DNA from 2 places in the Aliivibrio logei genome. Region 1 is predicted to be linked to the other one. Evidence: predicted binding sites of a transcription regulator. Region 1 holds the regulator's gene; the other holds the start of a gene.
What was found. Region 1 encodes MetJ, which represses methionine synthesis genes. Its sites were predicted from a motif close to TTAGACNTNTANANGTCTAA; they were not measured.

Region 1 (15,888 bases):
ACGTCCGGAATTTCGTGAAGGCCTCAATGGTCGCTTGATGTCAAAAGCCCGATTTTTAATGATGGCAGAACACCCGCATCGTTTCTCAGACACTATTTTTGCAGAGATGCGTGGTGTGTCAGATGAAGAGGGGCAATCGCCGTTTTGGAAATGGTTACAAAAACACTTCTTTTCTATTGATTTCACCGAAGCCGATTATTTAACAGGTATTGGTTACAAAGGCTTTATTGCCGATCTTATGCCTAAATTACCGATCTATGTCAGTCTGTTAAGCACTGAGGCACAAGCGGTTATCGGCAAGGTGCATGACAGTACTAAACCGGCTTTAAAACTGTTAGAGAATGAAGGGTTTCGTTGTCGTGGTTATGTGGATATTTTTGACGCGGGCCCAACAGTAGAGTGCGATTTACGCAGCATTGAATCGGTGCGAAATTCATTTAAAGCCAAAGTTATCATTACAGAACATAACAGCTCTCAACAGTATTTAATTTCAAATACATCGTTTGAAAATTTTAGAGCAACGGCAACAACAGCTGCTTATGACAAAGCCACTGATACCGTTCATTTAACTAGAGATGCGGCAGATGCATTACAAGTCGATGTTGATGATTACGTACGTTTACTGGCTCAATAGAGGACAAAGGATATGACACATTGGATTGCAGGGGATTGGGTTTCTGGCCACGGTGAAGCAATACAATCATTAAGCCCATACAACAGCAACGTTGTATGGCAGGGAGAAAGCGCAACCAAAGATCAAGTTGAGTCTGCGGTTAGTGCGGCACGACATGCCTTTATTGAGTGGAAAAAGCAGCCTTTCGAAGCGCGCCAAGTGATTATTGAGCGTTTTGCAGCGTTAGTGAAAGAGAACACGGATAAGATTGCTGAAGTCATTTCTAAAGAGACTGGAAAGCCTTTTTGGGAAACAAAAACAGAAGCGGGCGCGATGGTAGGTAAAATTGCCATCTCTATACGTGCGTATCATGAAAGAACGCCCCATAAAGAGCGTGAAGCGGCGGGAAATAAAATAGTACTCAGACATCGCCCATTAGGTGTAATGGCGGTCTTTGGACCGTATAACTTCCCTGGTCACCTCCCTAATGGCCATATCGTTCCTGCATTGCTTGCGGGTAACACGGTGGTATTAAAACCATCAGAGCAAACGCCGTGGACCAGTGAAGTCATTATGACATTATGGCAACAAGCGGGTTTGCCAAATGGGGTGATTAATTTGGTGCAAGGCGCTCGTGAAACTGGTGAAGCGTTAGCGAGTGCCAAAGGTATTGATGGTTTGCTGTTTACTGGCAGTGCCAATACGGGGCATATCCTGCATCGTCAATTTTCTGGAGATACCGGGAAAATGCTCGCTCTAGAAATGGGTGGCAATAATCCAATGGTTATTTCCAAGTCCTTTGGTGAGCAAGAGGCCGCAATTTATACGATTATTCAATCGGCATTTATTAGTGCAGGCCAGCGTTGTACTTGTGCCCGTCGTTTGTATGTTCCTACAGGTAAGGCGGGAGATGAGTTATTAGTTCGTCTCGTTGAAGTGGCAAAAACCATCGTGGTTGATCAACCTTTTGCCGAGAATACGCCATTTATGGGACCACAAATCTCAGTCGCAGCAGCAGAGTTTATTCTCAACGCTCAGAAGAATTTACAAGATTTAGGTGGGGAGTCTCTACTTGAAGCAAAAAGCCTAGGTCACGCCTTTGTTTCTCCGGGGATTATCGATGCTACTAACGTTGCTGAATTACCCGATGAAGAATACTTTGGACCATTGCTACAAGTCGTGCGTTACGAGACATTAGAAGAAGCGGTAGAGCTTGCTAATGACACTCGCTATGGTTTATCTGCGGGTCTAGTATCGACGGATGACAGTGAGTGGGAATACTTTGTAGAACACATTCGTGCAGGTATCGTTAATCGCAATCGTCAATTGACAGGTGCGAGTGGTGATGCGCCATTTGGTGGCCCAGGTGCATCGGGTAATATGAAGCCGAGTGCGTATTATGCGGCAGATTATTGTGCTTATCCAATGGCATCGATGGAAGGTGACGCGTGTGAAATTCCTGCACAATTATCTCCAGGACTAACTCTTTAAGAGGTAACGAGTATGAATAATGTGAATTCTTTATTTTCGGCACTATGGCAAGATTATGTCGTTCGTCTATCTCCTTCTGCTGGGAAGGTTCGACAATTACTGTCTGGCGGTGACGAGATTATTAATGATCACATCGCACTAAGAACGTTTAATCTATCTAAAGTGGGTTTATCTACGTTAGCGGCGCCATTTTTAGCGATGGGCTATAAAGCGTGTGATGAATATGAGTTTGTTGCTAAAAAATTAAAAGCTCAACATTTCGAACATCCAGATCCAAAAGTGCCTAAAGTGTTTATTAGTGAATTATTAGTTGAGGAACTTTCTGTTCAGGCTCAAGATATTATTCATAAATTAGTTAAACAAGTGCCTACCCACTATTTTGTTAGTAATGACTTTTTGTCTTCTGGCCGACCTTGGTCATTAAGTTATGAAGAGTACGAAACGTTAGCAAAAGAAAGTGAATACGCTTCTTGGTTGGCGGCTCATGGTTATGGGGCAAATCATTTTACTGTGTATGTTAATCAGTTGGATGGTTTTGATAGCGTGGTGGATGTAAATCAACATCTTCGAAAAGCGGGTTTTTCTATTAATGAAGTTGGTGGAGAAGTAAAAGGATCTCCTGAGGTTCATTTAGAGCAGTCCTCAACGATGGCTGATAAAGTAACCGTAAACTTTACTGAGGGTGAATTTGACATTCCGGGTGGTTTTTATGAGTTTGCCAAACGTTATGCCTTACCTACAGGGGAATTATATCAAGGGTTTGTTGAGGCTTCTGCGGATAAGATTTTTGAAAGTACCGATGGGTAATTTACGTTTTTACGTCTTTAGGTCGTAAAGTCTACTCATAAAAAAACGCAGCTTATGGGCTGCGTTTTTATTTGTTTATGGTTATCGTTAAATTAACGAGTGCCGTAAACTACAATTGTTTTACCGTGTGCTGAAATCAAGTTTTGCTCTTCAAGCATCTTCAAGATACGACCAACAGTTTCACGTGAACAACCTACAATTTGACCGATCTCTTGACGAGTGATCTTAATTTGCATGCCGTCTGGGTGAGTCATTGCATCTGGTTGTTTAGCTAGATTCAGTAGAGTCTGAGCGATACGGCCTGTTACGTCTAGGAATGCTAAATCACCCACTTTTTGGCTAGTGATTTGTAGACGAGTTGCCATTTGAGCAGAAAGACGCATCAGAATGTCTGGGTTTACTTGAATAAGTTGACGGAATTTCTTGAATGAAATTTCAGCGACTTCACAAGGACTTTTTGCACGAACCCATGCTGAACGTTCTTGGCCTTCTTCAAACAAACCAAGTTCACCAATGAAGTCACCTTGGTTAAGGTAAGAAAGGATCATTTCCTTTCCTTCTTCATCTTTAATCAGTACAGCAACAGAACCTTTTACGATGTAGTAAAGAGTCTCAGCTTTTTCACCCGCGTGAATCAAAGTACTTTTTGATGGGTACTTATGAATGTGACAATGAGATAAGAACCACTCTAATGTTGGATCTGTCTGAGGTTTACCTAGAACCATACTTTATACTTCCTCTGCGTTTGCCAAGTAGGCGATGTCCATTTTAAAATAACTGAGCCAAATATCAGTTTGGCCTATAGAATATGGTTATCGGAACAAGGCTGCATGTTCGTTGAGATAATTGATAAAATAATACCCTGTTTCGCAATCGATTTCTTGACTTTGATCGTATGAATAGTGCGACCAAGGGCACAATTTCGTGAAATGGATCACGAGTTTTCCTTTTATGTTGTAAAGAGGCTTTTATGAATGCTGAAGTTAAATGGATTGATGGATTTACTTTCTTAGGTCAATCACAATCTGGTCACTCTGTTGTTATGGATGGTAATGGTGGAGAAAAAGCACCAAGCCCGATGGAATTGGTATTAATGGCGGCGGGAGGATGTAGCTCTGTTGATGTGATTGATGGTCTGAAATCAGCCAATCAAGCGGTCACGGGTTGTGTCGCTAAGCTATCAAGTGCTCGTCGAGATGTGGCACCAAAATTATTTACTCACGTAAATATTCATTTTGAGATAACAGGGAATAAGCTTGATCCTACGATCGTGGAAAGAGTGACGGCAGATTCTTTACAGAAATATTGTTCAGTGTGTTTAATGCTTGGCTCGGGTATTGAAATGACTCACAGCTGGGAAATCATTGCGTAATTACATTTGAAAAAATTAATGTAAAAAGGCCCGATTCAGTGTTGAATCGGGCCTTTTTTAAAAGGGGGTATGATTACAAAATGAAGCGACTTAAGTCTTCATTTTCAATTAATTCACCTAAACGAGAGGTTACATAAGCGTCATCTACCGTTAAGCTGTCACCGCCTTTCTCTGAAGCATCATAAGAAATTTCTTCCATTAGACGTTCCATTACGGTGTGCAAACGACGAGCACCGATGTTCTCTGTCGTTTCATTAACTCTAAATGCAGACTCTGCAATACGACTAATACCATCTTCAGTAAATTCGATATTGACATTTTCAGTCGCTAATAGAGCGATGTATTGCTCAGTTAGTGAGGCATTTGGCTCGGTTAAAATACGCTTAAAGTCATTTGCCGTTAGCGCTTCTAGCTCAACACGGATCGGTAAGCGACCTTGTAATTCAGGGATCAAATCGGATGGTTTCGCCATTTGGAATGCACCTGATGTGATGAATAGCATGTGATCAGTTCTAACCATGCCATGTTTCGTGCTTACTGTGCTGCCTTCCACTAATGGAAGAAGGTCACGTTGAACGCCTTCGCGAGATACATCACCAGATTGAGAATTTGATCCTTTGCAGATTTTATCTATCTCATCAATAAAGACGATGCCGTGATTTTCTACGTTAAATATGGCTTGTTCTTTTAGCTCTTCAGGGTTGACTAATTTAGCGCCTTCTTCTTCAGCAAGGGCTTTAAGCGCATCTTTGATTTTCATCTTGCGCTTTTTCGTTGTTTCGCCACCAGATAGGTTCTGAAACATGCCCTGAAGTTGGTTCGTCATTTCTTCCATGCCTGGAGGAGCCATGATTTCGACACCCACTTGAGGTGCAGCAACATCAACGTCAATCTCTTTATCGTCTAATTTTCCTTCACGCAATTTCTTACGGAAAGATTGACGAGTGCCAGAGTCATTATCACCTTCTTCATTCTTACCCCATGCATCGCGAGCGGGTGGTAATAAAATATCAAGGATACGATCTTCAGCTTGCTCTTCAGCGCGGAATTTTACTTTTTCTACCGCCTGTTGATGTGTCATTTTGATCGCGACATCGGTTAAATCACGAATGATGCTGTCGACTTCTTTGCCTACATAACCGACTTCTGTGAATTTAGTCGCTTCTACTTTAATGAACGGTGCATTGGCCAGTTTTGCTAAACGACGAGCAATCTCTGTTTTACCGACACCTGTAGGTCCGATCATTAAAATGTTTTTAGGCGTTACTTCTGCGCGTAATTCTGGTTGAAGTTGCATTCGACGCCAGCGGTTACGTAATGCAATGGCGACTGATCGTTTTGCTTTATCTTGACCAATAATATGGCTATCTAATTCGTGTACAATTTCACGAGGAGTCATTTCAGACATGGGTATTCCTTATTATTTGTTGGTATCAAGAACTTCAACGGTATGGTTATGATTGGTGTATACATCAGTATCACCAGCGATAGTCAGTGCTTTCACTGCAATATCGTATGCATCTAAATCTGTATTTTCTAATAATGCGGTTGCCGCAGAACGAGCAAAATAACCACCAGAACCAATAGTGAGGAGGTCATTATCTGCATTGATTAAGTCACCAGTACCACTGATGATCAGTGAGGTAGTGTCATCGGCAACAATTAGCATGGCTTCAAGACGACGTAAATTACGATCACTACGCCAATCTTTTGCTAGTTCAACGGCGGCTTTCGTTAAATTACCTTGGTGCATTTCTAATTTTCGTTCACATAGGTCGAACAAAATGAAGGCATCTGCGGTGCTGCCTGCGAATCCAACGAGTACAGAATCGTTATATAAACGACGAACTTTTTTTACGTTGCCTTTAGCGATCATATCGCCTTGAGATGCTTGGCCATCACCAGCAATAACGACTTTGCCTTCACGGCGAACAGAAACAATTGTAGTCACGAGTAAAACCTCTTATTCGATGAAGTAGTTACTTTTTAAATAACTGTCTTCTTCATGATTATTACTTATGTAATGGGGGGAGGGATTGCGGTTTTCAAGTTGCTTGAATAGAAAAAGGAGCACCTTAGGTACTCCTTTTTAAATATGTGATGTGTTGTCTACTTTTTTAAATGACGGTTATTGATCTTTCCAAATTGCACAAGGTTCTATTTTTGCACGTTGCAATTTATGACGATCTTTTTCTGCGTCACGCTTGAATTTATAAGGTCCAAGCACAACTTTAAACCAACTGCTTCCTTCTGAGTGTCGAACCGTCGACGTTAACCCTTGGAAAGCAATATTCATTTTTCGCTCTTCTGCTTGAGAACGATTTTTATAAGCACCACATTGCATTATGTATGGAATTTCTGAGACTTTTAGGTCTTTTTGCTCAACGGCGATTTCTTTATTTGGAAGCTCATCCATGTAGCTCCACTGCTCTTTTGGTAGCGGTGGAATATTGCTTGTTGAGTCTTTTGGCTTAGGAGCAACAGCTTCTACTATTTCAGGTTTTGTTTTTGGTTCTGGCGCATCGTTTAGAAAGTACAATGCATAACCAAATACGGCGACAAGTAATCCTGCAACAGCAACAGCTTTCCATGGCGTTGAGCCACTAGATACTGGTTTTTTTGCGCCTTTTTTCTTGGCGGTTTTTTTTGGCGCTTTCTGAGGAGAGCGTCCACGTTTCACATAATCTTTATTAGCCACGGTCTTTACTTAAATGCAGTCACTGATACTTACAATGGTAATCAGTTGTGAGAACTCATACCAGTCTTAGTGTAAAAAAGTACGCAAAAAGTCACTATTTGGACAAAATTATTGTTCTTAATAATGACTTTACTAAAGTGTGCTTAATTAAGTTATGAATAAAAGGCTCAATTAGGTGTTTTTAGGGGGAGCCGTACTTTCTCTTACCACTAAAGATGACTCTAAAAGTCGAGAGCCTGAACGCACATCATGACCTTTTAATAAATCTAAAAGCATTAACATAGATTGGCGCCCTATCTCATATCTAGGCTGAGATATGGTGGTGAGTGGCGGATCGCAGTACTGTGAAAATTCAATGTCATCAAAGCCCATGATTGAAATGTCTTGTGGAACTCGAAATCCCATTTGTTTTGCTTTTTGAATCGCACCAATCGCCATTATATCGTTATGACAAAAAATAGCCGTTGGCGGTGATGATAATGAGAGTAAGCTTGTGATTGCTTTAGCGCCAGCCTGAAAAGAAAAATCAGAATAATGAACATAAGTGGTGTTCATTGTTATTCCTGCGCGGCGTAATGCTTGTTGGTAACCTTGATGCCTAAATTGGCACAATGCTGAATCTTCAGGACCTGAAATTTCAGCGACGCGCTTATGACCCAGTTTTGTTAGGTAATTCACCGCTTCATAAGCCGCGGTTAGGTTATCAATGTGAACGGTAGGTAATTCGAGTTCTGGAGCGTATTCACACGCCATCACTAATGGGGGTAAATTCTTTTGTTCTTGACGACTGACGCTAAATGGAAGATCTGAACCGAGGAGAACCATACCGTCAACTTGCTTGGTATAGACTAAATTGACAAAAGTTTGTTCACGTTTCTTTTGTTGGCTACTGTCGCCAACCAAAATGATGTAGCCATTCTCTACGGCTGCATCTTCAATACCACGTAGGATATCACTGAAATAGGGATCACAGATATCAGGCACAATGGTTACGATGGTTTTTGATTCGTTACGACGCAAGGTTCGCGTCAATGTTGTTGGAGAGTAACCCGTCTCCAAAACGGCGTCCTCCACTCTTTTTCGAGTGCTTAATGATACCTTCTCTGGTGTCATTAATGCCCGTGATACGGTTGCTGTTGATACTCCCGCAGACAAAGCAACATCCTTCATTGTCGCCATAAAGACCTCTCCTAACTATTTATATAAAGTTAAACACCACACGTAAAGTAAACGATTGCTTTGTTTATTGAGAAGATATTTTATGTGTAAAATAAAGATTTAAATACGGCGCATTTAACAAAAGTTACATCTATATTGTGATGTCCCTCACATGAGAGGGTATTTCCTGAGTAAGTCTTAATTTTGAAATTAAAAAAAGCGTGATTAACTAAGGTCTTGTGGCTCAATATCTAAAGTCCAGCGTACTTTTTTAGCTAATGGTAATAGCTCAATCGCGGTTTTTGCACCACGCAACATTGATTGCATTACGGTACGATTTGGCGCTTGAAAGAGCAGTTGCCAACGGTATTTTCCGGCTCGACGTGCTAAAGGTGCCGGAATAGGCCCTAGCACTGGTGTGGCGTCATGATATTGAGGGTGACTTTCTAAAATATCACGGACTTGTCGTAAGAATTGCTCGACATTGTCATTGTTATTGGACTCTGCTCTAAAGAGAGATAAATGCGTATAAGGAGGAAGCTGAGCGAATTTGCGCTCATTTAACGCATGTTCTGCAAAGTGACCATAACCATGATGTAGAAGGCTTTGTAAAAGAGAGTGTTCAGGGTGGTGAGTTTGTAAGATCACTTCCCCTGGTTTACTTGCTCGCCCTGCGCGTCCAGCGACTTGGATAAACAACTGAGCTAAACGTTCAGGAGCTCGAAAATCACTACTAAATAATGAACTATCTACATCAATTAAACCGACAAGGGTTACGTTAGGGAAATGGTGCCCTTTTGCTAGCATTTGAGTGCCAATAAGGATTTGGTATTCGTTGTTTTTAATTGCGTCTAGATAGTTTTCTAAGCTGCCTTTTCTGCGAGTACTGTCTCGATCGATACGAACGGTTTTGTATTCAGGAAAGAGGGTCATAAGTTGAGTTTCGAGCTGTTCGGTACCAACCCCTACAGAAATAAGCTGAGTGGATCCACAGCCTTGGCATTGATGCATTATTGGCTGCTGTGAACCACAGTGGTGGCAGCGAATTTCATTACTGTATTGGTGGAATGTATAATAAGCATCACAGCGCTTACATTCGGCCATCCAGCCACATTCGTGACACATTAAGGCTGGGGAGAATCCTCGGCGATTCAAAAATAACATCACCTGATTGCCTTCAGATAAATGTTTTCTCATTTGAGCAATTAAAGGTGCAGATAACCCACTGTTTAGATACAAGCCTTTGACATCTAACACACCATGTCGAGCTGGGATTGCAGTACCCGCGCGTTTGGTTAATGTGAGATGGTGGTATTTACCGACCTTAGCATTATGTAACGTCTCTAGAGCTGGCGTTGCTGAGCCTAACACAATCGGAATATTGTCTAAGTTTGCTCGCATTACTGCCAGATCTCGGGCGTGATATCTCATGCTGTCTTGCTGTTTATAAGAGGCATCGTGTTCTTCATCGACAATGATGATACCGAGATCATTAAATGGGGTAAAAAGTGCTGAGCGAGTACCTATAATGATGCCAGCATGGTTGTCTCGTGCCGCTAACCATGCATTCAAACGTTCGGTATCATTAAGTGCAGAATGGATCATATCGACAGGCACATTAAAACGACGCTTAAAGCGATTAATGGTTTGTGGGGTCAATCCTATTTCAGGAACAAGAATCAGTGCTTGTCGGCCTGCTTGTAAAATAGGCTCTAATAACTGGAGATAGACTTCCGTTTTACCCGATCCCGTAACGCCATCTAATAAGTAACAACCAAATTCAGGGTTTGCATTAACCGTAGCAATAGCAATGGCTTGCTCTTCATTTAACTGTGGCTTTTCTTGTGTTATTTCGACATTACGTTGCCAATAAGTTGGTTTTGGAGCGAGAGAGATTTCTTCTATCCATCCTTTATCCACGACGGCTTTTAAGGTTGCAGCAGTAATGTCTTCTTCAAGCATTTGTTCGTGACTGCATTGTTGGTGACGAACAAGGTTTAGGGCCTTGGCTTGTTTCGGTGCTCGAGTCAGTTTGTTGAGATCTTGATTTTTTCCTAGCTCAGTAATTTGCCACGCTTTTAGTGCCGCAAAACTGGCTTCTCTGCCTTTACGTAGCCACGCTGGCATCGCATTCGCTAAGGTTTCCCCTAATGGGTATTGATAATAAGTGCTGCTCCAATTAAGAAGCTTATAAAGGTGAGGAGTCCAGAGAGAAGTGCTATCGAGTACGGAGTCTAATCCTTTTAATTTCTCACGAGCAAATTCAGAGTCATTGCTTAATTTTGTGACTATACCGATAAGGCGTTGACGACCAAAAGGCACTTTTACACGGCCCCCAATGACAGGGTGTTGTCCGGCTTTAATTAAGTAATCAAAGGTGCGGTCAAGAGGAACGGGCAGTGAAACGTGTGCAATTGAATAGGACATAGCCAACATTAATCAGGAATAATAGGATGAATAGTCTACTCTTAGATAAAAATATCGCAAAGGAGTAAAATAATCGGTGGAAAAAGTAACAGATTAGTTGATTGATTGGCCGCGATTCATTATTATACGCGACCTTAAGTAGGTGTAATTTATTTATGCTTATTATTTTTGTTACACGACGTGTGGTGTCCGGCTTAGATTCGGATGGCGACACGGCCTAAATTATAAGGTTTTCCCATGAAAGTAGGTATCCACCCAGAATACAAAGCTGTTAAAGCTACTTGTTCTTGCGGCAACGAATTTGAATTCAAATCAGCGCTAGGCAAAGACACAATCCACCTAGACGTATGTGGCGAATGTCACCCGTTCTACACTGGTAAGCAACGTATCGTAGATACTGGCGGCCGTGTTGATCGCTTCAACAAACGTTTCGGTGCAATTGGTTCTAAAAAATAATTACCAATTTCCGATAAGAAAGGAGTCCATTAGGACTCCTTTTTTTATGTCTAAAATTCAGAGTAAGGTCACTTTCTTATTTGAAATTAAGTCATAAAATCATTAATTAACCCGACATTTTTGTTGGTACGATCTGTAAGCGAAGACTATGAAGTTTGAGCTAGATCAACTATTATATAGTTTACTATTTTGAAACAATTCTCTTATATTTATTAGCATTCAGGAAAACCCCATGTCTGAAGATTTTCGCGAACAAGCTCTCCATTATCACGCTTACCCAACGCCGGGTAAAATTGAAATAGCACTGACTAAACCCGCCGATACGGTAGAAGACCTTGCTTTGGCTTATAGCCCAGGAGTAGCTGAACCAGTACGTGAAATCGCGAAAAACCCAGACGATGTTTATAAATACACATCTAAAGGCAATATGGTTGCGGTTATTTCAAATGGTACGGCTATTTTAGGCTTAGGTAATTTAGGTCCTCTGGCTTCAAAACCTGTAATGGAAGGCAAATCATTACTTTTCAAACGATTTGCCGGTCTAGATTCGATTGATATCGAAGTGAAACATCGCACTATTGATGAATTTGTAGATACAGTAGCGAACATTGCAGATACTTTTGGTGGTATTAACTTAGAAGACATCAAAGCCCCTGATTGTTTTGAAATTGAACGTCGTTTAATTGAACGTTGTGATATTCCTGTATTCCACGATGATCAGCACGGTACTGCAATTGTAACGGCAGCTGGCATGTTGAATGCTATCGAGCTTCAAGGTAAGAAGTTAGAAGATGCGATCATTGTTTGTTTAGGTGCGGGTGCCGCGGCGGTTGCCTGCATGGAAATGCTGATTAAATGTGGCGCGATGCGCGAGAAGATCTACATGCTTGATCGTAAAGGCGTAATTCACACTCGTCGTGATGACATTAATGAATATAAACAACGTTTTGCGAACAACACAGATAAACGTACGCTTGAAGATGTTATTGAAGGCGCTGATTTATTCTTAGGGGTATCGGGTCCTAACCTATTGCCACCTGAAGCGCTTAAATTAATGGCTGATAAGCCCGTTGTATTTGCTTGTTCAAATCCAGATCCTGAGATCAAACCAGAATTGGCTCATGAAGTTCGTAATGATTTAATTATGGGTACTGGTCGTTCTGATTATCCTAACCAAGTAAATAACGTACTTTGTTTCCCATTTATCTTCCGTGGTGCACTCGATGTTCGTGCAAGCGTGATTAATGATGAAATGAAATTGGCTGCGGTTGAAGCAATTCGTCAATTAACGAAAGAACCTGTGCCTGTCGAAGTATTAAAAGCGGCGGGTGTTGATTCTTTAGAGTTTGGCAAAGGTTACATCATTCCTAAACCGATGGATCCTCGTTTACTTCCTCGAGTTGCAAAAGCGGTAGCACAAGCAGCGGTTGATTCAGGCGTCGCTCGTATTGAAATGCCAGAAGGATACATGGAAGCGTAAACTGCTTTTATATATTAATTAAAGTAAAAAGGCTTCCTACGTCATTGATGAGGAAGTCTTTTTATTAGGGGGAATTAAATTATGGGTTTACCACCAAGCGTTAACTTGAATACCACTAATGTATTCGTTGTTGTTTAGCACTATTGTAATACAGCCGATAGAGTAAATTATCATTCGCTTTTAGAACTTGAACATGGCCAATTGGATAGGGTAAGTATGAGACAGAGAGGTAATGTAAAATTGAAATGAGCAGAAAAACAGAGGGGATAAAGAAAGTAGGAAATAATCGAAAATGTGATCTAGCTAATGATTGTTATCATTAGCTAGGAGTTAATCACTTTTATTCTTCGTCGAATGCTTCGAATTCAATGCCCATTGCGGTCATTAACGCTTTTGCTTCTGTTGGAATATCATCAGGACGATCTTTACGTAAATCTTCATCTGTTGGCAATGGTTGGCCAGTATAAGCATGAAGAAACGCTTCACATAACAATTCGCTGTTTGTGGCGTGGCGAAGATTACTTACTTGACGACGAGTACGTTCATCCGTAAGGATTTGTAGTACCTTCGTTGGAATTGACACGGTAATTTTTTTTACCTGTTCACTTTTTTTACCATGCTCGGCATAAGGACTTAAATAGTCACCATTCCAATCAGCCATTGCTCACCTTCGTTCTAATATTATTGTTGTTTAAAATGCGATGAGCTAATTCTAGCGATATTTACGTCTATAAGCAAAGATATATAGACGTCTAGAAGTATTGACGTCTCATTTTGTGATGGTAAAGTAGAAGAATATAACTTATGGATTAGATTATACCACTGCATAGCAGTTTGGAAGGGAAATAATGAGCGAGAGAAAACCTGCAACTATTGCTGTTCGTACTGGCATTGAAACCGATTCACAACACAATGCGGTTGTGCCTCCTATCTATTTATCGACTAATTATAGCTTTCCAGAATTTGGAGATGTTCCAACGTACGATTACGCTCGCTCAGGGAATCCAACCCGAACTCAATTAGAAACAACATTGTCTGATTTAGAGTGTGGTGCGGGTGCGGTGGTGACGAACTGTGGCACTGCGGCTCTTAATTTAATGGTATCAGCCTTGCTTGGTCCTGATGATTTAATTATTGCCCCTCATGACTGCTATGGCGGCACTTATCGACTCTTTAACACCAGAGCAAATAAAGGTGATTTTCAAACGTTGTTTGTGGATCAGTCTAATGCCGCCGCTTTAGATGAAGCGCTTGCTAAAAAGCCAAAACTGATCTTATTAGAAACGCCTTCCAATCCATTAGTTCGCGTAGTCGATATTGCCGAAATTTGTAAAAAAGCGGCAGAAGTCGGTGCATTAGTTGCGGTTGATAACACGTTCCTTTCTCCTGTATTACAGCAGCCACTGACTCTTGGGGCTGATTTCGTTCTTCATTCCACAACAAAATACATTAATGGGCATTCAGACGTTGTTGGTGGTGTGATCATATCTAAAACGAAAGAACATGCCGATGAATTGGCATGGTGGGGGAACTGCATTGGTGCAACAGGTACTGCATTTGATAGCTATTTAACCCTGAGAGGAATTCGTACTCTTAGTGCTCGTATGCGAGTGCATGAAGAAAATGCGATGGAAGTATTAAAATGCTTACAACAGCAAGAGTTAGTGGGAACGATCTATCACCCTAGTCTACCTGAGCACCCAGGGCATGAAATAGCAAAGCGTCAGCAAGCGGGTTTTGGTGCAATGCTGAGTTTTGAATTAAACGGTTCGTTAGACCAACTTAAAGTTTTTGTGAAAGCGTTAAAATATTTCTCTTTAGCTGAATCGTTAGGGGGAGTAGAAAGTCTGATTGCTCATCCGGGAACGATGACACATAGAGCGATGTCAGATGAAGCTCAGGCTGCTGCCGGTTTGGTGCCGACGTTATTACGTATTTCTGTTGGCCTAGAAGACAGTAGAGATTTAATCGCAGATCTTACACAAGCGTTTGCTGTGGCTGCAGAGGTGAAATAATGACAACGTCTTTGGTGCAACGTCAGTTACATAAATTTGGTGGCAGCAGTCTTTCTGATCCTGAGTGTTATCGCCGTGTGGCAACCATCTTAAAAGAATATTCAAACGAGCATGATCTTGTTGTTGTTTCTGCCGCGGGTAATACAACAAACCGTATTCTTGAATGGATTGATAACTTATCTAAAGATGGTCGTTTGGCTCACGATACATTGGAGTCTTTGCGTCATTATCAGCAACAGTTAATTTCTGAATTGTTAGAGCCAGATCAGGCGGAAGTATTGCAGGCATTGTTGCATAAAGAGTTGATTGCAATCGGTCAATTACATGCTCCGCTAAATGAAGTTCAACAAGCCGATGTGCTTGGTCATGGTGAAATATGGTCGTCTCGTTTGTTGTCGGCTTATTTAAACCAGATTGAATTAAAATCGGCACCGTTGGATTCTCGCCATTTTTTAAGAGCAGAAAGAGGGGCTCAGCCTGAGGTTGATCGTGTTCTTTCATGGCCTTTATTTAAAGAACAAATAGCACAACACCCTCATGGTCGTCTTGTTATTACTGGATTTATGGCCCGTGACCAAAAGGGTGAAACCGTATTATTAGGGCGTAATGGATCGGATTACTCAGCAACTATGATTGGTGCATTAGCTGAAGTTTCTCGTGTTACTATTTGGAGTGATGTTGCTGGGGTATTTAGTGCGGATCCTAGAAAAGTGGAAGACGCTTGTTTATTGCCGCTACTTCGTTTGGATGAAGCCAGTGAATTGGCCCGTTTAGCTGCCCCTGTTTTACATAGCAGAACATTACAGCCAGTAGCGCAAAGTGCGTTAGATTTGAGTCTACGTTGCAGTTATCAACCAGAATCGGGTTCAACACGCATTGAACGTGTCTTGGCCTCTGGTCGTGGCGCTAAAATTGTTACTTCGTTGGATGATGTGTACTTAATCCAACTTGGCTTTGGCCGTGGGCAAGATTTTGAACGAGCTCAAACCGAGGTGCTTTCTCTTTTAACTCGTGCTCAACTTCAACCTCTTGCGTTAGAAGCACAAGCCGATAAATTTACTTTATTACTTGCCTACACTTCAGAGATCGTCAGTGATGCTTTAGATATGCTGCAAAATACAGCGGTGCATGCTGAAATTAAATTAAAAGAAGGGTACTCAATGGTTGCAGCAGTAGGTGCTGGTGTAACGGCTAATGCCATTCATAGCCATGGTTTTTACCATCAATTAAAAAATAGACCTTTAGAGTTTGTGTGTGAATCGGAATCAGGGTTAAGTCTTGTTGCTATTCTTCGTAAATTAGACACCGATGAATTGATCAATGAGATTCATACCAGTTTATTTCAAGCTCAGAAACGAGTTGGCCTTGTTT
Region 2 (15,888 bases), on a different contig from region 1:
GATAACAGCCCCTGCGCCCGCTCGAGGCTGAAGGTTAATGTCTGGATCACTAAACCATTGCCAAACTAAAACAGCAAAGGTTGGGGGGTTACTAGATCCAATAATTAAACCCACATCAACCACTGAAACGCTGTAAGCAATGATCGCCAATAAAGGAAAGCGCGCTTTTTTTAGCCATTGAGGAAAAAGGCACTTCCACCACATTTGATGAGGCTTATAGCCTAAACTGGTCGTTACTTTTATTGTTTTATCAATATTGAGCTGCTGCATTATCGGAATGCTCATGAGTAACAAAAAAGGCACTTCTTTAATGATAAGCACTAAGATTAGACCGATATTGAACGGGTCATTAATGATTGAAAATAAAGGTTCATTAGTTATGGGAGCAATGAGTCTGGCAATCATTCCGGTTGGAGAGAAAAGAAAGGCGAACCCAATAGCGAAAGCAACATGGGGCATTGCAAGTAAAGGGGCTAGAAGTGGTTCTATTTTTTTCCAAATAGGACGATGCCAACCACTTTGCAAAATGGCAAAGGAGATAATGCAAGTAAAGAAGGTACTGATGATAGCACTGGATAGCGTTAATAAAATGGAATGCCAAACGCCACTCCACTCAAAAGCCGCATGATAGCCATTCAGAGTAAACTGAGTTAATCCAATGGAGGGGATATAACTCAATGATGAGCTTAATACACCAATTAGACCGGGAGCAATAGGGACAATGCAGATCACAACAAGAAAAGCATAGAAAACGTGTAATATCATAATCTTGTTATTTAGATCCTAAAAAATTATAGACCAGTATTGGAGCAACAAGTTCCAGTTATAAAATGAATCATTTGATTAAATTCCCCCTATCCATTTAGGGATGGGGGCACTGTTATGACGCGATTTAATTTTGATAATACGCTTTATTGCCAATATCAAAATGCAGTGGCATACGCCATTTTTGTATAGCAAGAAAAGCAAATACAACGCTAGAAAATGCCAAACAAGCGAGTGCAATGATCCAGATATTTAATGCGAGCATTAACACGGCGGTACAAAGTAAAAATGGAATGGCTTTTAGTCCCGGAACGCTGAAACAAAATGATTCTTTCATCGCAATACCAGAGAAGGTAATAAACAAGAATCCGATAGGTAACCAAAAGTAGTGGCTATTGTCTAACTGGCTTAATAATACTAAACCTATCCACGTTGACCACGTAATTATTATACGGATTTTTTTATCATACACATGCAAATTTGCAGCGCTCATTGCACTTGATACCGCTAAGGCTAGATACGCCAATTTATCGAGAGGTTGCTCAAGAGCGATAAGTCCGATCTCATCTGACAGGGCAATGCACGAAAGAAGAAGTGCCAAGCTAAAAAGTGCGATTCCACAACGATAAGTAATAACACTGAATTTATCGATATTATCCAGTTTTTCAATGTGCTCTGTATTCGCCATATTTATATTCCAATTTTAAGCTTAGCCTATAACTGTAGCATGCTTATGATTGAAATTGCCTGTATATATTTCGTTGTATATGTTTATTTTTATGGTGATAAAGGCGGTTTTTTTTGGTTATTTGTACCTTATTGGTACGGTTGTTTTTCAGTTAGGTAAATTCAGTGATTAATGTCACATATTTGGTGATTTTAAATCTGCGCAATGTATACTCCTTTTCCCAATACAAGCCGTCACAGGGAACAGTGAATGACCCCAAGGATTAGGACCAGCTACTGTTAAACAGCTTGTAAAGGAACCCAAATGAACAGCTTTTTATCTATTTCTACCTCCTCTTGGTACAGTAACGCTTCACCATTAACGTCCTTTATTGCGGCGTGCCCTTTCGTTTCTTCATATTTACATTTAATCATTAAATAGGCATTACTATGACCATTTTATTTAGTCTACTTGGCATGTGCGCGCTTATTTTTTGTGCATGGATATTTTCTGAAAAACGTTCAGCTATCAATTGGAAAACCGTTCTTAGAGCTCTTTTTCTACAACTCACTTTTGCAGCTCTTGTACTTTACTTTCCATGGGGTCAGACGGCTCTTGCTGCGCTAAGCCGTGGGGTATCAAGCTTGTTGGGTTTTGCTGATGAAGGCATCGCGTTTTTATTTGGTGATTTAGCATCAACAGGCTTTATTTTTGCGATTCGTGTATTACCAATCATTATTTTCTTCAGTGCCTTAATTTCTGCTCTGTATTATTTAGGCATCATGCAAAAAGTGATCGCTGTTTTAGGTGGCGCGGTTCAGAAATTCTTAGGAACAAGTAAGGTTGAATCTTTAGTTGCGACAGGTAACATCTTCTTATCTCAAGGTGAATCACCTCTACTTATCCGTCCATTCTTGGCAAAAATGACACGTTCGGAGCTGTTTGCTGTGATGGTCGGTGGTATGGCATCGGTTGCTGGTAGTGTTCTAGGTGGTTACGCCGGATTAGGGGTTGAGCTTAAATATTTAATCGCAGCAAGCTTTATGGCGGCACCGGGCAGTTTATTAATGGCTAAGATTTTAGTGCCTGAGCAAGAAACGCCGGTTGATCAGCATGAGTTAACGATCGATAAAAGCGAACAGAGTAATGTGATAGATGCACTGGCAAGTGGTGCAATGAATGGCATGAAAATCGCGGTCGCTGTCGGTACGATGTTGATTGCTTTTGTCAGTGTGATTGCAATGCTAAACAGCGGACTAGAAATGGTTGCTGGATGGTTTGGCTTTGAAGGCATAACGCTGCAAATTGTGTTTGGTTATTTATTTGCACCTATTGCTTGGATCATTGGTATTCCTGAAAGTGAAATGGTGATGGCGGGTTCATACATTGGTCAAAAAATAGTATTAAATGAGTTCGTTGCTTTTATCGACTTTGTTCAACATAAAGATCAATTATCAGCTTACAGCCAAGTAATTATTACTTTTGCATTATGTGGTTTTGCTAATATTAGCTCGATAGCAGTTCAATTAGGTTCTATTGGTATGATGGCACCAGAGCGCCGTGCTGAAGTCGCGAATATGGGTTTTAAAGCGGTACTTGGTGGTACGTTAGCTAACTTAATGAGTGCGTGTTTAGCCGGTTTGTTCTTTAGTTTATCTCTGTAAGATTGTTTTAAAAAAGCCCGAGATGCAGGTTGTTATTAACAACCATGCTCACGGGCTTTTTTTAAACGTTAAGTCTGATTAGGTTACCCTAACCAATCACTATTTGTCCTAATACATAACCGACCATACAGGCCGAAATTACCCCGATTAAACCAACCGACATAAACGAGTGGTTAAAGTAGTATTTACCAATCTTGGTCGTACCTGAGCTATCAAAGTTAACCGTAGCAATATCTGATGGATAGTTTGGAATAAAGAAGTAACCATAAACTGCAGGCATTAAACCAATCACCAAAGCAGGCTCTAGACCTAGAGCAAGGCCAACAGGTAACATCATTCGAGCCGTTGCTGCTTGAGAGTTAACGACTACAGAGACAATGAATAGCGCTAAAGCGAATGTCCATGGGTGAAGTGTCACCATATCCACAATTCCGGCTCTAAATTGAGGCATTGCGTATTGGAAGTAGGTGTCTGACATCCAAGCAATACCGAAGATCGCAATCGCGGCAACCATACCTGATTTAAACACCACACCATTTGGAACATCACGAGGATCGGTCTTCGTCGCTAATAGAATGACACCACCAAACGCCAACATCATCATTTGGATCACGACTGACATTTTGATCGGAGCGCCACCTTCTGTGATGGTGCGGATCTCTGGCAACATAGCGATGACAACAATAGACACGATGGCAGCTAAAAAGATAAGTACCGCATTGCGGGCTTTGGTTGGTAGTTTTTCATCTAAAGACGTAGAGGTAGTGTTTAAGATTTTTTCACGCCAAATAGGATCTTTTAAACGAGCTTGATACTCTTCATCATCGTCTAATTCTTTACCACGACGTAAACTGTACAGCGCCAACATTAGCGTACCAAATAACGTTGAAGGAACCGTAACCATTAAGATCGACAATAAGGTAATTGATGCATCGATATCGACTAATTGCGCTAAATAGTAAACAACCGCAGCAGAAAGAGGGGAAGCGGTAATGGCGATTTGAGAGGCAACAGAAGCCGCCGCCATAGGGCGTTCAGGTCGAATGCCATTTTTTAATGCCACATCACCAATAATAGGCATAATCGAATACACCGCGTGACCTGTACCTAGCAAGAATGTCATCGCATAGGTAACAAAAGGAGCGATGATAGTAACGCGTTTCGGGTTCTTTCTTAAGATCCGCTCTGCGACTTGCAGCATGTACTTTAGGCCCCCAGCGGCTTCTAGTATCGATGCACAAGTAACAACCGCTAAGATAATAAGCATAACGGTAACGGGAGGAGATGTAGGGGGCATTTTGAAGATAAACACTTCAATAACCAGACCAATCCCAGAAACGACGCCTAAACCAATCCCGCCAAAGCGAGAGCCAATATAGAGCACCAGTAATAGAAAGATAAACTCAAAATACAACATAGAACCACCTGCATAAATGCAAAAAATAATAAAAAATCAATTACAGGCATTAATACCTTACATATCAGAGGCTTTTATTGAGCTTGTTCTCATTTAGAGTGTTGTTGGTTTTGTAAATAGAGGTTTGATTGATCTGAGTTAAAGGGATGACTATTTTTTTGATCGAAATAAAAAAGTGTGGGCTATCTATCAGATAAATCTAGATGGTTTTATTATTAGTCGGGCGTAACTGATGTATTACGCCCTAGTGAGGAGTTAATCGCGGGTGAAGTTGAGCTCTGAAAAATGGTCAAGATCATACGGTGTTTGTTGGTAAACACAGTAATTCAACCAATTAGAAAACAATAAGTGTCCGTGACTACGCCACGTCGCTTTTGGTGGAATATCAGGGTTATCATCAGGATAATAATTAACAGGAATAATAGGTTCCATTCCTTCACCTAAATCACGAACATATTCATTATGTAAAGTGAGAGAGTCGTATTCAGGGTGACCAGTAACAAATACATTTCGCTTGTCTTTGGTTGATGCTAAATAAACCCCAGCTTCTTTTGAGGTCGCAAGGATGTCGAGATCGGTATGAGCGTTAAGATAATCGGCAGAAAAATCCGCATAACGAGAATGAGGCGCTAAAAATTGATCATCAAAACCACGTAAAATGGGGTGATGTTGTTCAAGGTTGGTGTGTTTGTAAACACCAGACAGTTTTTCTTTGCGTGTGCGCTTTGGTAAATCATACAGCAATTTTAAACCGGCTTGTGCCGCCCAACAAACATACAAACTCGATGTGACATGATCCTTTGCCCACGTCATGATGGTTTGTAAGTGCTCCCAATAAATAACATCTTCAAATTGGACTAAACCCAATGGAGCGCCAGTAATTATCAAGCCATCAAAATTACGATTTTTAATGCCTTCAAATTGGCGATAAAAAGTATCTAAATGTTCGGTAGGGGTATTTTTACTGGTGCGATTATCAATGCGTAATAGCTCAACATCCACTTGTAATGGACTGTTTGATAACAAGCGAAGAAATTGAGTTTCTGTTTCTATCTTCTTAGGCATCAAATTTAATATGATCACTTTAAGAGGACGAATGGCTTGTGTGGTGGCTCGAGATTCTTGCATGACAAAGATATTTTCTTCGCGCAATACTTCAGCAGCAGGGAGTTGGTCAGGGATTCTAATTGGCACAACTTATCCTTAAGTTATTTTTAATTCATAGCATTCTATACGTCTATACTCCTAAACTACCTTATTATGAATAGGGTGTCGATACAAGAAAGGGCACTAATTGCGCCCTTTCTTCTTTCTTTAATCTCTCGTTATAAATAACCAGATTGTCTCTTTCATTATGATGCCGATTTATAGAGGACTTTTAATTTACTTAATGAGAGTGCACTTCGTGGGATCTTCGACAGTAAAATCCCACCAAGCAGCGGCGCTAGCATGATAAGGGACTTGTCTGAAATAGTGGTTCCAGAAGTGAGTGAAGACAAACTGAGTGCGACTAATGGGAAGATTAAGAAACAGATTGATGCGGCAAAGGGGGTTGATATTTGACCTAATTTAAAATAAGCCACAATGCCACCGACACTTGCAAAGACACCTAAGTAAGCGACAGCTATTACAGAAGATGATGAGAACGCTTGTACGTCGACCTGTTCAAAAGCAAATGACGTAATAAACAATAATAGCGCGGCAATAAAACTAGGAATGGCGTTGTAAGTGATGACTTGAATATCTTTACAGTATTTTTGCACCATCACATACATGATCGCATGAATAGCAACGGCTAACGCTAACGCCGCTGAACCAATCAGTAAATCATCACCACCAATCCCTAGCTCATTCGATAAAATGACATACAAACTGCTGACAGCAATAAACAAGCCTGCAAATTGATGGGGTGAAAGTCTAAGGCCTAAAAATAAAGTGGATGTGATCATTACGGCAATTGGCATGTTGGCAAAAATAATAGATGCAAGGCCAGAAGAAATATACATCTCACCAGCTATCATTAAGGTAAATGGGATCGCAAAATAGAAAACAGCGACAATAATCATCCACTTATTTTTCCCTCTTGGAAAGAATAAAGGCTGATTAAAAATCTTCGACAATAAAATTAGAATAGGCGAAGCAATAAGAAAGCGCAGAGCCGTCGAAAAGATTGGTGGGATGGTATCGACGGCTATTTCCATAGCAAGCCATGTGGTTCCCCAAATGAAGCACACAGAGCAAAATAGCAGCAGAGAAAGGTATTTCTTATCCATATAAAGTGTCCATTCTATATTGTTTTAATGTATTGATATTTTTTTGTGCAATAGCAACAAGATGAATGGGAAATATACGTGCTTCACCGGAGAATAACTTGCTTATTTATGTCATAAAAAATCAAATTTAGAGAATTTTTTTCTCTTTCATTGAGTTTGTTAAGTATTTATTCCATATTTCCCTTCTTATTTTCTGTTTAGTTGATTGTGAATTCACATTACCTAAATTAGTCATTGCTAAATAATCTTTGACTAATGTTTATGATTTAGTATGCTTAACACTGAGTTAACCTAAAAGAGAGAAGAAGATAATGAGTATATCGATTCCATGGGAGTCCTTATTTGGCGGCATGTTACTTGGCGTTTCTGCGACGTTGTTATTACTGCTGAATGGTAAAATTGCAGGAATTAGTGGAGTGCTTACCGGGCTATTAGTACCTAAAAAACAAGATTATGCTTGGCGTGTCTTGTTTATTGTGGGAATGATCTTTGGTGGTGTTGGTGGTGTTCATTATCTTGGTGCTTACGTGCCTAGTGAGTATAACGCGACGGTGAGCACGCTTGTTATTGCCGGTTTACTGGTTGGTGTTGGCACCCGTTTAGGCAATGGTTGTACTAGTGGGCATGGGATCTGTGGTATTGGTCGATTGTCTGTTCGCTCAATGATTGCTACCGCTACTTTTATGATTGTTGCGGCTATCACTGTTTTTTTTCTCAATCACCTTCTTTAGTTGGATTCGATGATGGCTACTTTATTATTTCTTTTTGTATCGCTGGTTTCAGGGCTTCTTTTTGGTATCGGTATGGTTATTTCTGGAATGGCAGATCCTCACGTTGTGATTGCTTTTTTAGATGTTGCTGGAGAGTGGGATCCAAGCTTAATGTTTGTGATGGGAGGGGCGTTATTGGTATTTATGCCCGCGTATTTTCTATTGATTAAGCCGAAAGAAAAACCATTAAATGCAGGTGAGTTTTGTTTATCTACCAATAAACAAATTGATAAGCGATTAGTTATCGGTGCGGTAATCTTTGGTTTAGGATGGGGCATTGCCGGTGTTTGTCCGGGACCCGCCGTATCAAGCATCGCTCTTGGTAATAAAGATGTGATTATCTTTTTTGTTGCTATGATTATCGGGTTATATATGACCCATAAAATACTGCAATCTAAAGACGCGTAAATTGACGTTGATTTAATTAATACAAAAAATGGGCAAACCTATTTGAGTTCGCCCTTTCTTATTGATTAGTAACTGTAACGTTCTTCCGGCTTTTCACTGTCGTATTCTACTAACTCCCACTCGAATCCTGCTTTGTCATAAAAGTAAGTACGTCGCCCATGTTTTTCTTGAGTGACTAGACCATTTTGTTCGTAACCTAAAGCAAGTAATTTTTCCTGAAGATGGTCTAAATTGTCGACGATCATTCCAATATGGTTCACACCGATATTGTGATAGGGCTTACGGGTATCTTGTGATGAGGTCGCATCTTTGGGTTCTTGTAAGGCAAAATAACATTCATCATTACCGACATGAGCCCATCGATAACTACCTACTGGTGTTTGGTCTATTTTGACTCTAAAGTCAGGTGCTGCATTTAATAGAAAAGCGATGGCCGCATCTATGTTTGGAACGGTGATGTTGGCGTGTTCAAATTGTGTCATAGTGACTCCTTGTCATACTCATTATTAACGTAGAGACACTGTAAAAGGTAAAGTTAACTTTAGGTCAATACATTATATGTTTTTTTGTTCACTATTATTTATTGATTAGTGATGTAAATATTAATAGCATTTTTATGTTTTCTTGATTTTTATTTCCCCTTCTTTTTATAAGGTTATAAGTTGATAAAACTTGATCTATTTATATTCCATTTATGTTGCATTCATAAACGCTAGGTTCTATTAATATTAAAAATAGACTTGTTCATGTGAAAAATGGTCATGCTATGTTATCTCTCTTATATCTTTAATTTTATTAGTTTGTTTTAATTCAATTGCTTATGTTTGATTGTTTGATTTTTTATGTTGTTTTAATTCGTTGGATCCTAAGATTTCATTTTTGATAAGGGAATGATATAGGCAGATATAAATAGTTTATTTATAATCGCCATCTCTTTTATGAATCGTATCAATATAAATAGATAATCTTTATTTTTTGAGATGCATAAACTGCTTATATTAATAACGATTTAACACCAATGAGTATCTTATGGTCGGATTATGTTTTCAAATTAATGACTGGACTCTCGTCATTGAAGAAAATAAATTATATCGCCAAGATAGGGAAGTCTCGGTTGAACCACGTTTAGTTAATTTGCTTCGTTTTTTAGCCCAACATTCCGGTGAAGTATTTTGCCGTGATGAATTAATACAACATGTTTGGGATGGCGCGTTCGTAACTGATCAAGTTGTCACTCAATCTATTTTTGAATTACGCAAGATATTAAGAGATGGGCGTTTAGATAACGCGAGATACCTTGTGACCGTGCCAAAACGTGGTTATAAGCTTGTTGCTGACACTCAACTCGTTAATTTTGAAGAGACAGAGTTTTGGAAACCTTGTGACTATTCTAAAACGGTAATCTCTTCAGCGTTAAATTATGCAGAATCAGGGCATGCAGCTCACGAGCTTATTGATGAGAAAGTAACAACAACAGAGCGTGATCTTTCTTTTCCATCAGGCCCACTAACCCGTGCTATCACGACAATATCGAAAGATGTTGAAAAAGAAAAAAATAAACAGGGTGCAAGCTTTAACTCTTTCCATCGTTGGAAACTACTCGCTTTTGATGCTTTTCTTGTTTGTATTTTAATTGCAGTGATTATGTCGGCAACGTATCAACAAACCAGTACACACATTACAAAAGCGATCGATATCGATTTAATCGAATTTACGTTTCATGCAAGCCGTAATCAAAAAGATGAAACGGAATTTCTTGCTGATGGGATAAGTCAAAAATTAATGGCAGATTTAGCCAGTGTTGGTAATTATCGTGTTCAATTAGATAAAACCGCCTTTACGACTGGGATTTTACCTGGGAAAGCGGTGGATGTACGTGTTGAAGAGCAGCAAAATAAAACCTATTTAGATGTAGAGTATCGCAGCAATACATCCAATAAAGTGTTGTTTAGTCGTCAATATCGAATGACGCCATCCAATCTTGAGCGTGTTTTACGTCAATCGTCTTTTGATTTAATGAACGCACTGGGTGTTACTGTTTCTGAAGCACAGATGGACGAATTAATGCTTGGCTTACCTAAAGAGGAAGGGTTGCTAGAGGTATTGATTCAAGCAAATCATTATATCAATCAGCCGGATCCTCGATTGTTTGAGCAAGGCATACGACTGTTAGAGAAAATATCATCAGAAGAACCTGATAATGGGTATATTTTGGCTGAATTATATATTGCTTATAATGCATTTTCAGCACTTAACCCTGAGCTTGAATTGAACGATAACACCATGAAAATTGATAATTTAAGTCAAGATTTGGTGGAAAAATACGGGGTTGCAACAGACGAAATATGGCCTGCGCGTATTTATGAAGCATTAGCAATGAATGCCATTAAACAAGATGATAAAGAAGCGGCTCAAAAATACCTTTCGCTTGCTTTTGCGCGCAGAGAGTCCGCTTTCTCATATATTCTTGAAGGAAAGCTTGCAGAGCTGAATGGGAATTTAGATAAAGCGGGGGACGCTTATAGTCGAGCGTTCTTTATGGATACGTCTCTAGAAACGTACATGTTAAGTGAGAACTTAGCGTTTTACAGTGATCTAGAAACCGTGGCTTATTTTATGTATAGAGCCGTAAAGCCGAGTGAAGTTCGTTTAATGTAAATGACAAATAATGGATAACAAAAAGCCCGTAGTACTCAGTACTACGGGCTTTTTTATTTACGAGAGAATAAAGTATTTACACCTTCTTTTTCTCTGGATGCCATGCTGTGTCGACGTTATCCAGTTGAGGAAACTTAGTGCGATCAAATTCAGGTATTTTACCTGCTTTTAATTGCGTTTCGTAATCTTTGATAACGTTAATTGCCAATTTAGACAAAAAGATGAGCGCGACAATATTGATTAATGCCATCATGCCCATTGATGCGTCAGCTAAGTTCCATACCACAGGTAAAGAAGCCACTGAGCCAAACATCACCATTGCTAATACACATAGGCGGAAACCAAATAGGCCTTTCTTAGAGTTACCATTTAAGAACATTACGTTGGTTTCAGCGTAGCTGTAGTTCGCAATGATAGACGTAAAGCAGAACAATAAGATAGCAAGAGCCATGAAGTAACTTGTCCAGCTACCTAGCTCATTGGTTAGCGCTTGTTGTAGAAGGCTGATACCTGTTGCTGCATTTGGTTGATCCATTACGCCAGAAAGCATAATCATCGCCGCAGAAGCGGTACAGATAACAATCGTATCAACAAATACACCTAGCATTTGCACAAAACCTTGTGATGCAGGGTGGTTAGGGTTTGGCGTTGCACTTGCTGCGATGTTCGCTGCTGAACCCATACCCGCTTCGTTCGAGAATAAACCACGAGCGATACCAGATTGCATAGCTTGCGCGATAGTATAAGCAACACCACCTGCTGCGGCTTCTTGCCAACCGAATGCACTTTTAACGATAAGCGTTAATACTGCTGGAACTTCAGTGATGTTCATTACCACAACGATTAAAGCAATCGCAAGGTAACCAACCGCCATTACGGGTACGATTTTTGATGATGCCGTTGCAACACGACGTAAGCCGCCCATGATGAAGAACGCAGATACCGCTACGATAACCACACCCATGATCGTTTTATCAAAACCAAATGAATGACTAAGTGCATCGGTAATGGTGTTTGCTTGAACAGCATTGAAGACTAAACCAAAAGCGATGATTAAAAAGATAGAGAAAAGTGTACCCATCCAGCGTTGGCCTAGGCCTTTTTCCATGTAGTATGCTGGGCCGCCACGGTATTGACCATCAACATCTTTTACTTTGTAGACTTGAGCTAGAGTTGATTCGATGAATGCGGTTGCCATTCCAAATAAGGCGATAAGCCACATCCAGAAGATAGCACCAGGGCCACCAACGGTTAATGCCACTGCCACACCTGCCATGTTACCCGTTCCCACGCGAGCTGCCATAGAGGTACAAAATACTTGATAAGAGCTGATGCCGTTTTCGACTTCTTTGTCGTTACGTAGAATTTGAATTGAATGACCAAGTTGACGTATTTGAATGAAACCAAGACGTAGTGTGAAGTAAACACCAACACCAACCAGAAGATAGACGAGAACTTGTCCCCAAAGAATGCCGTTGATAGTGCCAATGACAGACATTAATGCCTCGTTCATTGACTCAATTAGCGTTGAATCTGTGCTTGTCATGAAATTTCCTTATTATTAATCGTTAATTTATCTTTCCTGAATTAAAGGGGAGCAAAAGCCACTCTTTAAGAAATATAAGTAACTTTGTTATAGAATTGTATAAAATATCGTTTGCTAAGGATTCGCGGCGATTAATATAGTGTAGGGAGCTTTGTTTAGTCAATAATAATGAAACAATACACCCATCTTTTTTTACTATTGAGGTTAAAGATTTACAAAAAAACGTTTGTATTTCGTCGTTAATTAACACCTTCTTTTTATATGGGTACTGTTTAATCCGCTGTCTCTCTTCTTACTCCTTTCGTATCTTCCTTATATCCGAACATTATCATTCTTGATGAATTTATATTTTTTATAAAACTCAAATTAAATATAAAAAACACTTAATTAAGTTGTTGATTACAAATGCTTATAATGGTTTTTGTGTTTATGTAAAAAGATAAACTTCCTTATGTTTTCATCATTATTTTATTGATAATTTTATCCTGATTTTTTTTATTGTCTTTGGGCGTAATCTTCATCTCAACATTACAGCGAGATGTTGTTCTTATACCCAAATGAGTTTTTATAATTTGGTTTAAATAACGTCTCCTCTTTTTAATGAACATTTAAGTATAACGGGCACGAAAAAAGGCCCATTCGATAATCCCTGGAGATATGATGGAATCGAATACCAAAAAAATTGGCTTAATTGCCTGTACTGGCGTTGTTGCCGGCAACATGATGGGGAGCGGTATTGCACTATTACCTTCTTCATTAGCAGCTGTTGGCTCAATTTCAATTTTTAGTTGGATCATTTGTTTAGTTGGTGCGTTGAGTTTGGCATTTGTTTTTGCTCGCTTAGCAACAAAGAACCCACAAGAAGGTGGTCCAATCGCTTACGCTGGTGAAGTTGCTCCTGTGTTTGGTTTCCAAACTGGGGTTCTTTACTACCACGCAAACTGGATTGGTAACTTAGCCATCGCCATTACTGGTGTGTCTTATTTATCTGTTTTCTTCCCTGCTTTAAGTCATCCAATCCCTGCTGCAATAGCAACGGTTGCGTCTGTATGGATATTTACCTTTGTAAACTTACTCGGTGGTAGCTGGGTTAGTCGTCTTTGTACTCTAGGTCTAGGGCTTATCCTTATTCCAGTTGTTGGTACCGCTGTTGCTGGTTGGGGGCATTTTGATATGGCCATTTACAACCAAAACTGGAACGTATCATCAGGCACAAACAGTCATGCTGTTATCAGTGCGGTATTGATTTGTTTATGGTCATTTGTTGGTGTTGAATCAGCCGCTGTATCATCTGGTATGGTAAAAAATCCAAAACGCACGGTACCTCTAGCAACCATGTTGGGTACAGCGATTGCGGGTATTATTTATATCCTATCGACTCAAGTTATTGGTGGTATGTTCCCGGCGTCTGAAGTAGCTGCATCAAGTGCACCTTTCGCACTGGCAACAACAGAAATCTTCGGTAGCTGGTCTGCTCCATTCGTTTCTGCATTTACTGCACTTGCGTGTTTCACTTCTCTTGGTTCTTGGATGATGTTGGTTGGTGAGGCCGGTAAACGTGCTGCTAACGATGGCAACTTCCCTAAAATCTATGGCGAAACTGATAAAAATGGCGTAGCGAAAAAAGGGCTTATCTTAGCATCGTTAAAAATGACAGCGCTAATGATTGTACTTACTGCGTTCAGTTCTCAATCTGCTCATACTGCTGACTTATTTAATCAGCTAACAACAGATGCCGTACTACTAACAATGCTTCCTTACTTCTACTCAAGCATTAACTTAATTCGCTTTGAAGGTATGACTACTCGTAGTGGCTTTACGATGATGTTCTCTGGCGTGGCTTGTGTGTTCTGTATGATTGCGCTTGCTGGTGCAGAAGGTGCAACACTGACTGCAACCTTTATCGTGTCACTGGTTATCCTTATGTTCTACGCAAAAAAAATGGGCTTGAAACAAGCAGAGCAAAATGCAGCAGCTGAAACAGAAGCCGCGATTGCAACCCATTAATGTCACTCGATAGCGTAACGATTTAACGCTACCAACTTACTTAATTTACCCCTATGGCGCTCCACTACCTCACCATCAAAAAGATGGGGAGCGCCTTGTTTCGTCTTGGAGATATAAAATGAATATTTTTGCTATCCTAAACCACTCAGGTGTTTTCTTTAAAGAAGAGCCAGTTCGCGAACTTCATGCTTCTTTAGAAAAAGCAGGCTACAAAGTTGTTTACCCAGTAGACGCACAAGATTTGTATAAAATGGTTGAAATGAACCCACGCATTTGTGGTGTGTTATTTGACTGGGATAAATACTCATTAGACCTATGTACTGAAATTAATGTCTTGAATGAAAAATTGCCTTTGTATGCCTTTGCAAACCAACATTCAACGTTAGATATTTCATTAACGGATTTACGTCTAAACCTTCATTTCTTCGAATATGCGTTAGGCATGGCCGATGATATCGCTCTGAAAATTAATCAAGCGACTGAAGAATACATAGATCAAATCATGCCTCCTTTTACTAAGGCACTATTCAAATACGTAGAAGAAGGTAAATATACGTTCTGTACTCCGGGTCACATGGGCGGTACTGCTTTCCAAAAAAGTCCAGCAGGCAGCATCTTTTATGATTTCTACGGTCCAAACGCATTTAAAGCGGATGTATCAATTTCAATGCCTGAACTAGGTTCATTGCTTGATCACTCTGGTCCTCATAAAGAAGCAGAAGAGTATATTGCTCGCACGTTTAATGCAGACAGCTCTTACATCGTAACGAACGGTACGTCTACTTCAAACAAAATTGTAGGTATGTTCTCTGCACCAGCAGGAAGCACAGTACTTGTTGACCGTAACTGTCACAAATCTTTGACTCATATGATGATGATGAGTGATGTAACACCTATCTACTTCCGTCCAACGCGTAACGCTTACGGTATTTTAGGTGGCATTCCTCAAAGTGAATTCACTCGTGAAGTGATTGAAGCAAAAGTAGCAGCAACACCAAACGCAACTATGCCTGGTTATGCGGTTATTACTAACTCTACTTACGATGGCTTGTTGTATAACACTCAATACATCAAAGAAACGCTAGACACTAAATTCATCCACTTCGACAGTGCTTGGGTTCCTTACACTAACTTCAACTCTATTTACGAAGGTAAATGTGGTATGAGTGGTGAAGCGATGCCGGGTAAAGTGTTCTATGAAACACAATCAACTCATAAATTATTGGCTGCGTTCTCTCAAGCATCAATGATCCATGTGAAAGGTGAGTTTGATAAAGAATCTTTCAACGAAGCCTTCATGATGCACACATCAACATCACCTCAATATGGTATTGTTGCATCAACAGAAATTGCTGCGGCGATGATGCGCGGTAATACAGGTAAGAAACTGATCCAAGACTCTATTGATCGTGCTATTCGTTTCCGTAAAGAGATCAAACGTCTAGAAAGTGAAAGTGACAGCTGGTTCTTTGATGTATGGCAACCAGAAAACATTGATACAACAGAATGTTGGAAACTGGATCCTAAAGATACATGGCATGGTTTTAAAGACATCGATGATGACCACATGTACCTTGATCCAATCAAAGTAACGCTATTAACTCCAGGAATGAACGAAAATAGCGAAATGAGTGAAACAGGTATCCCTGCCTCTATCGTTGCTAAATACTTAGATGAACACGGTATTGTAGTAGAGAAAACAGGTCCATATAA

Region 2: the regulator MetJ is predicted to act here: its motif matches at 5,743-5,762, upstream of metA (homoserine O-acetyltransferase MetA).

Annotation. Positions count from the first base shown of each region.
Region 1 is NZ_MAJU01000006.1:116,852-132,739, reverse strand. Features, by position in the region: gene astA (arginine N-succinyltransferase) at 1-634, shown strand, start outside; gene astD (succinylglutamate-semialdehyde dehydrogenase) at 647-2,104, shown strand; gene A6E04_RS03770 (DUF1338 domain-containing protein) at 2,117-2,911, shown strand; gene crp (cAMP-activated global transcriptional regulator CRP) at 3,004-3,636, opposite strand; gene A6E04_RS03760 (OsmC family protein) at 3,882-4,283, shown strand; gene hslU (ATP-dependent protease ATPase subunit HslU) at 4,357-5,691, opposite strand; gene hslV (ATP-dependent protease subunit HslV) at 5,704-6,234, opposite strand; gene A6E04_RS03745 (SPOR domain-containing protein) at 6,412-6,981, opposite strand; gene cytR (DNA-binding transcriptional regulator CytR) at 7,153-8,160, opposite strand; gene priA (primosomal protein N') at 8,365-10,566, opposite strand; gene rpmE (50S ribosomal protein L31) at 10,804-11,022, shown strand; gene A6E04_RS03725 (malic enzyme-like NAD(P)-binding protein) at 11,255-12,502, shown strand; gene metJ (met regulon transcriptional regulator MetJ) at 12,843-13,163, opposite strand; gene A6E04_RS03715 (O-succinylhomoserine (thiol)-lyase) at 13,351-14,517, shown strand; gene A6E04_RS03710 (bifunctional aspartate kinase/homoserine dehydrogenase II) at 14,517-15,888, shown strand, end outside.
Region 2 is NZ_MAJU01000012.1:67,061-82,948, forward strand. Features, by position in the region: gene A6E04_RS12355 (ABC transporter permease) at 1-762, opposite strand, end outside; gene A6E04_RS12360 (DUF2301 domain-containing membrane protein) at 893-1,453, opposite strand; gene A6E04_RS21570 (hypothetical protein) at 1,732-1,866, opposite strand; gene A6E04_RS12365 (NupC/NupG family nucleoside CNT transporter) at 1,882-3,096, shown strand; gene A6E04_RS12370 (anaerobic C4-dicarboxylate transporter) at 3,185-4,513, opposite strand; gene metA (homoserine O-acetyltransferase MetA) at 4,769-5,707, opposite strand; gene A6E04_RS12380 (DMT family transporter) at 5,866-6,786, opposite strand; gene A6E04_RS12385 (YeeE/YedE family protein) at 7,098-7,517, shown strand; gene A6E04_RS12390 (YeeE/YedE family protein) at 7,527-7,964, shown strand; gene A6E04_RS12395 (VOC family protein) at 8,030-8,446, opposite strand; gene cadC (lysine decarboxylation/transport transcriptional activator CadC) at 8,994-10,622, shown strand; gene A6E04_RS12405 (alanine/glycine:cation symporter family protein) at 10,699-12,168, opposite strand; gene cadB (cadaverine/lysine antiporter) at 12,829-14,175, shown strand; gene A6E04_RS12415 (lysine decarboxylase CadA) at 14,294-15,888, shown strand, end outside.